DNA from 3 places in the Streptomyces sp. NPDC007863 genome. Region 1 is predicted to be linked to each of the others. Evidence: riboswitches for the same ligand, from Rfam matches in the RefSeq annotation. Region 1 holds a riboswitch; each other region holds the start of a gene.
The links. A riboswitch is a leader RNA that binds a small molecule or an ion and turns the genes downstream of it on or off. The one in region 1 is predicted to bind thiamine pyrophosphate.
Positions count from the first base shown of each region.

Region 2: linked by a shared signal. The riboswitch ahead of thiC (phosphomethylpyrimidine synthase ThiC) and the one ahead of thiO (glycine oxidase ThiO) in region 1 are both predicted to bind thiamine pyrophosphate.
Region 3: linked by a shared signal. The riboswitch ahead of ABZ621_RS07550 (thiamine ABC transporter substrate-binding protein) and the one ahead of thiO (glycine oxidase ThiO) in region 1 are both predicted to bind thiamine pyrophosphate.

Region 1 covers NZ_JBEYEI010000002.1:264,432-266,625, reverse strand. Annotated here, with positions in the region: gene ABZ621_RS03835 (FAD-dependent oxidoreductase) at 1-1,066, opposite strand, end outside; TPP riboswitch at 1,149-1,262, shown strand; gene thiO (glycine oxidase ThiO) at 1,260-2,194, shown strand, end outside.
Region 2 covers NZ_JBEYEI010000008.1:68,849-71,042, reverse strand. Annotated here, with positions in the region: gene thiC (phosphomethylpyrimidine synthase ThiC) at 1-1,223, opposite strand, end outside; TPP riboswitch at 1,218-1,354, opposite strand; gene ABZ621_RS14675 (YibE/F family protein) at 1,393-2,194, shown strand, end outside.
Region 3 covers NZ_JBEYEI010000004.1:62,629-64,822, forward strand. Annotated here, with positions in the region: gene ABZ621_RS07545 (iron ABC transporter permease) at 1-152, opposite strand, end outside; gene ABZ621_RS07550 (thiamine ABC transporter substrate-binding protein) at 191-1,285, opposite strand; TPP riboswitch at 1,367-1,476, opposite strand; gene rlmN (23S rRNA (adenine(2503)-C(2))-methyltransferase RlmN) at 1,506-2,194, opposite strand, start outside.

The DNA of each region.
Region 1 (2,194 bases):
CCCAGGAGGCGCCGGACGCGTCCCCGCGCCGCACGAGGGTGTCGGCGCCGGTGTGGTGGCCGGCGTACTGGACGAAGCGGCCGAACTGCTCGGACCAGAAGTACGGGACGGGGTCGTACGGCGCCGGGGCGGCGCCGTCGGCTCCGGTGAGGTCGGCGGCGACCGTGCGGGGGCCCTGGAGGGCGTTGTCCCAGTGGTGGACGAGGAGGCGCTCCCCGTAGCGGGCGGAGGGGAAGGAGGCGCAGTCGCCGACCGCGTACACGTCGGGCAGGGAGGTGCGCAGCCGCTCGTCGGCGGTGACGGCGCCGCTGGGGTCGAGGGCGATGCCGGAGCCCGCGAGCCAGTCGGTGGCGGGGCGGGCGCCGATGCCGACGACGACGGCGTCGGCGGGGAGTTCGCGGCCGTCGGCGAGGACGACGGCGCCGGGGCGGACGGTGGCCACGCGCGCGTGGGTGAGGAGTTCGGCGCCGCTCTCGGCGTACCAGCCGGCCATGGCGGTGGTGACCTCGTCGGGCAGGGCGCCGGCGAGCGGGAGGGGGGCGGCCTCGACGACGGTGACGGCGCAGCCGGCCTCGCGGGCGGCGGTGGCGAACTCGGCGCCGATCCAGCCGGCGCCGACCACGACGACGGAGCCGCCGCCGGCCAGGACGGGGCCGAGGCGGACGGCGTCGTCGAGGGTGCGCAGCAGGTGGACGCCGGGGACGCCCTCGGTGCCGGGGAGGGTGAGGGGGTGGGCGCCGGTGGCGAGGACGAGGGCGTCGTACGGGACGGGGCCCGCCTCGGTGTCGAGTTCGCGGTCGGCGGGGCGCAGTCCGGTGACGTCGAGGCCGAGGCGGAGGTCGACGCCGAGTGACTCGAAGTCGACGTCGAAGGCGGAGTGCTCGGCCTTTCCGAGGAGGACCGCCTTGGAGAGCGGGGGCCGGTCGTAGGGCTGGTGGGGTTCGGCGCCGATGAGGGTGACGGGGCCCTCGAAGCCCTGCTCGCGCAGGGCGACGGCGGTCTGTACGCCCGCCATGCCCGCGCCGACGATCACCACGTGCCGCTGGGTCTGCTTCTGCTCGCTCACCCGCCCACCATACGCATCTGACGAACCGTCAGATAGGAGGCCCCCTGTGGAGCTCCGCCGACGGGGGCTAGGGTGGCGGGCACACACCACTCGCGGGAGCCCGGACGCACCGGGCTGAGAGGGAGGCTGACCGGCCTCCGACCGTACGAACCTGATCCGGGTCATGCCGGCGAAGGGAGGGGCGGGAACGCCCATGCGTTCTTCCGAAGGAACAGAAGACCATCAGGTCACCGACGTCCTCGTGATCGGCGGGGGCGTCATCGGCCTCGTCACGGCCTGGCGGGCGGCCCAGCGCGGACTGACCGTAGCGGTGGCCGACCCCGAACCGGGCGGCGGCGCCGCGCGGGTCGCGGCCGGCATGCTCGCCGCCGTCACCGAACTGCACTACGGCGAGGAGACCCTCCTCGGGCTCAACCTCGCCTCCGCCGCGCGCTACCCGGCCTTCACGGCCGAGCTGGAGGAGGCCACCGGCCTCGACGTCGGCTACCGCGCCTGCGGCACCCTGGCCGTCGCGCTCGACGCCGACGACCGCGCCCACCTGCGCGAACTGCACGCCCTCCAGACCCGCTGCGGACTCGACTCCGAGTGGCTCAGCGGCCGCGAGTGCCGCCGCCTCGAACCCATGCTGGCGCCCGGGGTGCGCGGCGGACTCCGGGTCGACGGCGACCACCAGGTCGACCCGCGCCGGCTGGCCGCCGCGCTGCTCACCGCCTGCGAGCGGGCCGGGGTGGTCTTCCACCGGGCGCTCGCCGAGCGGCTCACGGTGGCGGGCGACCGGGCGACCGGAGCCGTCCTGCGCGACGGCACGGCGCTCTCCGCAGGCCGGACCGTCCTCGCCGCCGGCAGCCTCAGCGGCCGGCTCGCGGGCGTGCCGCCGTCGGTGCTGCCGCCGGTCCGCCCGGTGAAGGGCCAGGTCCTGCGGCTGCGGATCCCCGCCCCGTACGCCCCCTTCCTCTCCCGCACCGTGCGGGCGGTGGTCCGCGGCAGCCACGTCTACCTGGTGCCGCGCGAGAACGGCGAGCTGGTCGTCGGCGCCACCAGCGAGGAGCTGGGCTGGGACACCACGGTGACCGCCGGCGGGGTGTACGAGCTCCTCCGCGACGCCCACGAGCTGGTCCCCGGCCTCAC
Region 2 (2,194 bases), on a different contig from region 1:
TGCTGGAGGTCGATGTTCTCCTTGATCTTGTGCATCGGGACGTGGCCCGGGCCCTCGATCATCGTCTGCACGTTGTGGCGCTTGGCGATCGTGTTCAGCTCGCCGAGCGTGCGCAGCTCCGCGAACTGGGCGTCGTCGTTGGCGTCCGCGATCGAGCCGGGGCGCAGACCGTCGCCGAGCGAGTACGTGACGTCGTACGCCGCGAGGATCTCGCAGAGCTCCTCGAAGTTCGTGTAGAGGAAGTTCTCCTTGTGGTGCGCGAGGCACCAGGCGGCCATGATCGAGCCGCCGCGCGAGACGATGCCGGTCTTGCGGCGCGCGGTGAGCGGCACGTACGGCAGGAGTACGCCGGCGTGCACGGTCATGTAGTCCACGCCCTGCTCGGCCTGCTCGATGACCGTGTCCTTGTAGATCTCCCAGGTCAGTTCCTCGGCCTTGCCGTCGACCTTCTCCAGGGCCTGGTAGAGCGGCACGGTGCCGATCGGCACGGGGGAGTTGCGCAGCACCCACTCGCGGGTGGTGTGGATGTTGCGGCCGGTGGACAGGTCCATGACCGTGTCGGCGCCCCAGCGGGTCGCCCAGGTCATCTTCTCCACCTCCTCCTCGATGGAGGAGGTGACGGCGGAGTTGCCGATGTTGGCGTTGACCTTCACCAGGAACCGCTTGCCGATGATCATCGGCTCGATCTCCGGGTGGTTGACGTTGGCCGGAAGCACCGCGCGGCCCGCCGCGATCTCCTCGCGGACGACCTCGGGGGAGACGTTCTCCCGGATCGCCACGTACTCCATCTCCGGGGTGATCTCGCCCCGGCGGGCGTACGCGAGCTGGGTCACGGCCTGCCCGTCGCGGCCCCGGCGGGGCAGCCGCGGACGGCCGGGGAAGACCGCGTCGAGGTTCTTGAGCCCGCCGCCGCGCGGCGAGGTGTGCTTGATGCCGTCGTCCTCGGGGCGGACCGGGCGGCCCGGGTACTCCTCGGTGTCGCCGCGCGCGATGATCCAGTTCTCGCGGAGCGGGAGCAGGCCCCGGCGCACGTCGGTGTCGACGGCGGGGTCGGTGTACGGGCCGGACGTGTCGTACAGCGTCACGTCCTTGCCGTTGGTGAGGTGCACCTGGCGGACGGGCACCCGGAGGTCGGGGCGGGAGCCCTCGACGTATCCCTTGTGCCAGCCCGGCGTGCGCTCGTCCTGGCTGGAAGCAGGCGTGCGTGCATCCTGAAGGGTCATGTGACCGAATCTCCCTACGCCGGCATTACCCGGTAACAGGTTCGGCGGTCGGCGCAGCCTCCTCCCGTACGTGTGCGTACGGTGATCAGCGCCCTCTCAGCCCGGTGCTCCGAGCTCCCGCGTGTGCAAAGGTGTCACGAGGCTAGCGCCCTCCCGGGCGTGCTGAACAGTGGGCCCCCACCGTTCTTGCGATGATCGGTCGGTGACTCCCCCCCAGCAGTCCCCCGATCCGCACGGCCACGAGCACGGCCACGAGCACGGGCACGGTTTCGGCCGGCCCGGTCCGGACCACGGTTCCGGCCATGGGCACAGCCACAGCCACGGGCCCGCCGCGCCCGTCTCGCGCCATCTGCGAAGAGTCATCGCGGCCGTCCTCATCCCCTTCGCCACCGCCGTGGTCGTCGGCCTCGTGGTGCTCTGGCCCGGTGGCACTCCGGCGCACGAGCGGACCGGCGTCGGCTTCGACCGGCAGACCGAGCAGGGCAAGGTCGTGGCGGTCGAGCAGGTGGACTGCAAGGACGTGAACGCCGCGCAGGTGCCGCCCACCGGCGACACCTCCACTCCGCAGGGCCGCGAGGCGGTCAACGCGCAGCAGGGGCAGTGCGAGAAGGCGACGATCGAGGTCACCAGCGGTCCGGACAAGGGGCGGCAGTTCACCGAGATCGTCCAGCCGGACGCCCCGCGCCAACTGGAGGAAGGCCAGGGCGTGGTGGTCGCCTACGCCCCCGACGCCCCGAAGGACCTGCAGTACTCGGTGACGGACGTGAACCGGAAGGTGCCGATGGCGGTCCTCGCCGGCATCTTCGCGCTCGCCGTCGTGCTCGTCGGCCGCATGCGGGGCGTCATGGCGCTGATCGCGCTCGCGGCGAGCTTCCTGGTGCTCACCCTCTTCATCCTGCCCGCGATCCTGGAGGGGTCGAACCCGCTGATCGTGGCGGTGGTCGGGTCGAGCGCGATCATGCTGCTCGCCC
Region 3 (2,194 bases), on a different contig from region 1:
GTGAAGCCGAGCACGTCGAGGATGTCGGAGCGGCCCAGGGTCGCTCCGATCGCCCCGAGGTCCCAGGCGCCGTCGGGCCGCAGCCCGCGCTCGACGATCGACGCGACGGGCCAGGCGAAGAAGACCGCGAAGAACGCGACGGGCAGGGCCATCAGGCCCAGCCGCGCCGCGCTCCCCTTCGGGTCGCGCCTCACTTGAGGACGAGCGACGACCACTGCTGGATCCAGGCCTCACGCTGCGCGGCGATCTTCTCCGGCGCCACCGTCTCCGGCTTCTCGATCACCACGCCGTGCTTCGTGAACAGCTCCGGCAGGGCCGCGTCCTTCGCCACCGGGTTCACGAACATCTGCAGCGGCATGTCGTCCTGGAACTTCTTCGAGACCAGGAAGTCGATCAGCGCCTTGCCGCCCTCGGGGTTCTTCGCCCCGTTCAGCAGGCCCGCGAACTCGATCTGGCGGAAGCAGGTGCCGGTGGACACCCCGGTGGGGGCCTCCTTCGGCTGCGGCTCCGCGTACAGCACCTCGACCGGCGGGCTGGAGGCGTAGGAGACGACCAGCGGGCGGTCGCCCTTGGCCTCCTTGCCGCCGGCCGAACCGGAGAACTCCTGGTTGTAGGCGAGCTCCCAGCTGTCGACGGTCTTCACGCCGTTCGCCTTCAGCTTCTTCCAGTAGTCCTGCCAGCCGGCGTCGCCGTACTTCGCGACCGTGCCGAGGAGGAACCCGAGGCCCGGGGAGGACCGCTCCGGGTTCTCCACCACGAGGAGGTCCTTGTACTCCGGCTTCAGCAGGTCGTCGAAGGACTGCGGCGGCGCCAGCTTCTTGTTCGCGAAGTACTTCTTGTCGTAGTTGACGCAGATGTCGCCGGTGTCGATCGGCGTGACCCGCTGCTCCTTGTCGAGCTTGAAGGTGTCCGGGACCCGGTCCAGGCCCTTCGCCTCGTACGGCACGAAGATGCCGTTGTCGAGGGCGCGGGAGAGCAGCGTGTTGTCGACGCCGAAGAAGACGTCGCCCTGCGGGGAGCCCTTGGTCAGGATCTCCTTGTTGACGGCCTCGCCCGCGTCACCGGCCTTGAGGACCTTGACCGTGAATCCGGTCTGCTTCGTGAACTCGGCCAGCACCTCCTTGGAGGCGTTGAAGGAGTCGTGGCTGACGAGCGTCACGGTCTTCGGCGCGGGCTCCCCGGTCTTCCCCGCGGCGTCGCGGGCGGACTCGGTGGAGCAGGCGGCCAGGCCCGTGACGCCGAGCGCCGCGGCCAGCGCGACGGCGGCGGCCTTCTTGGTGTGCATGTGTATGTCCTCCTGGGTGGGACCAGAAGGAGACGCGGCCCTGCCCGCGGCCGGGGACCGGACGCGGGCAGGGCGCAACAGCTCGAGTTACGACCGAACTTCCTACCCGGAATGACCCGGGCGAGGTTCAGAGGGTCTGCGGTCTACGGTTACCGCACTCTCAGCGCTGTGGCGCTCCCCTGTCGGAATATGCAGGTGTGTTCGAGCACAGGGTACAAGGTCAGCGTTCGGAGGCGGCGAGCTGTCCACAGGCGCCGTCGATCTCCTGGCCCCGGGTGTCCCGGACGGTGACCGGCACGCCGTGGCGGGCGATGGCCTCGACGAAGGCCTTCTCGTCCTCCGGCCGGGAGGCGGTCCACTTCGAGCCGGGCGTCGGGTTCAGCGGGATCAGGTTGACGTGCACCCGCTTGCCCTTGAGCAGCTTGCCCAGCAGGTCGCCCCGCCAGGCCTGGTCGTTGATGTCCCGGATGAGGGCGTACTCGATGGAGACCCGGCGGCCGGACTTCTCGGCGTACTCCCACGCCGCGTCCAGCACCTCCCGCACCTTCCAGCGGGTGTTCACCGGCACCAGCGTGTCGCGGAGCTCGTCGTCCGGGGCGTGCAGGGAGACCGCGAGCCGGCACTTGAAGCCCTCGTCGGCGAAGCGCAGCATCGCCGGCACCAGGCCCACGGTCGACACGGTGATGCCGCGCTGCGACAGGCCGAGGCCGTCGGGCTCGGGGTCGGTCAGCCGGCGGATGGCGCCGACGACCCGCTTGTAGTTGGCGAGCGGCTCGCCCATCCCCATGAAGACGATGTTCGAAAGCCGCGCGGGCCCGCCGGGCACCTCGCCGTCGCGCAGCGCGCGCATGCCGTCGACGATCTGGTGCACGATCTCGGCGGTCGAGAGGTTCCGGTCGAGACCGGCCT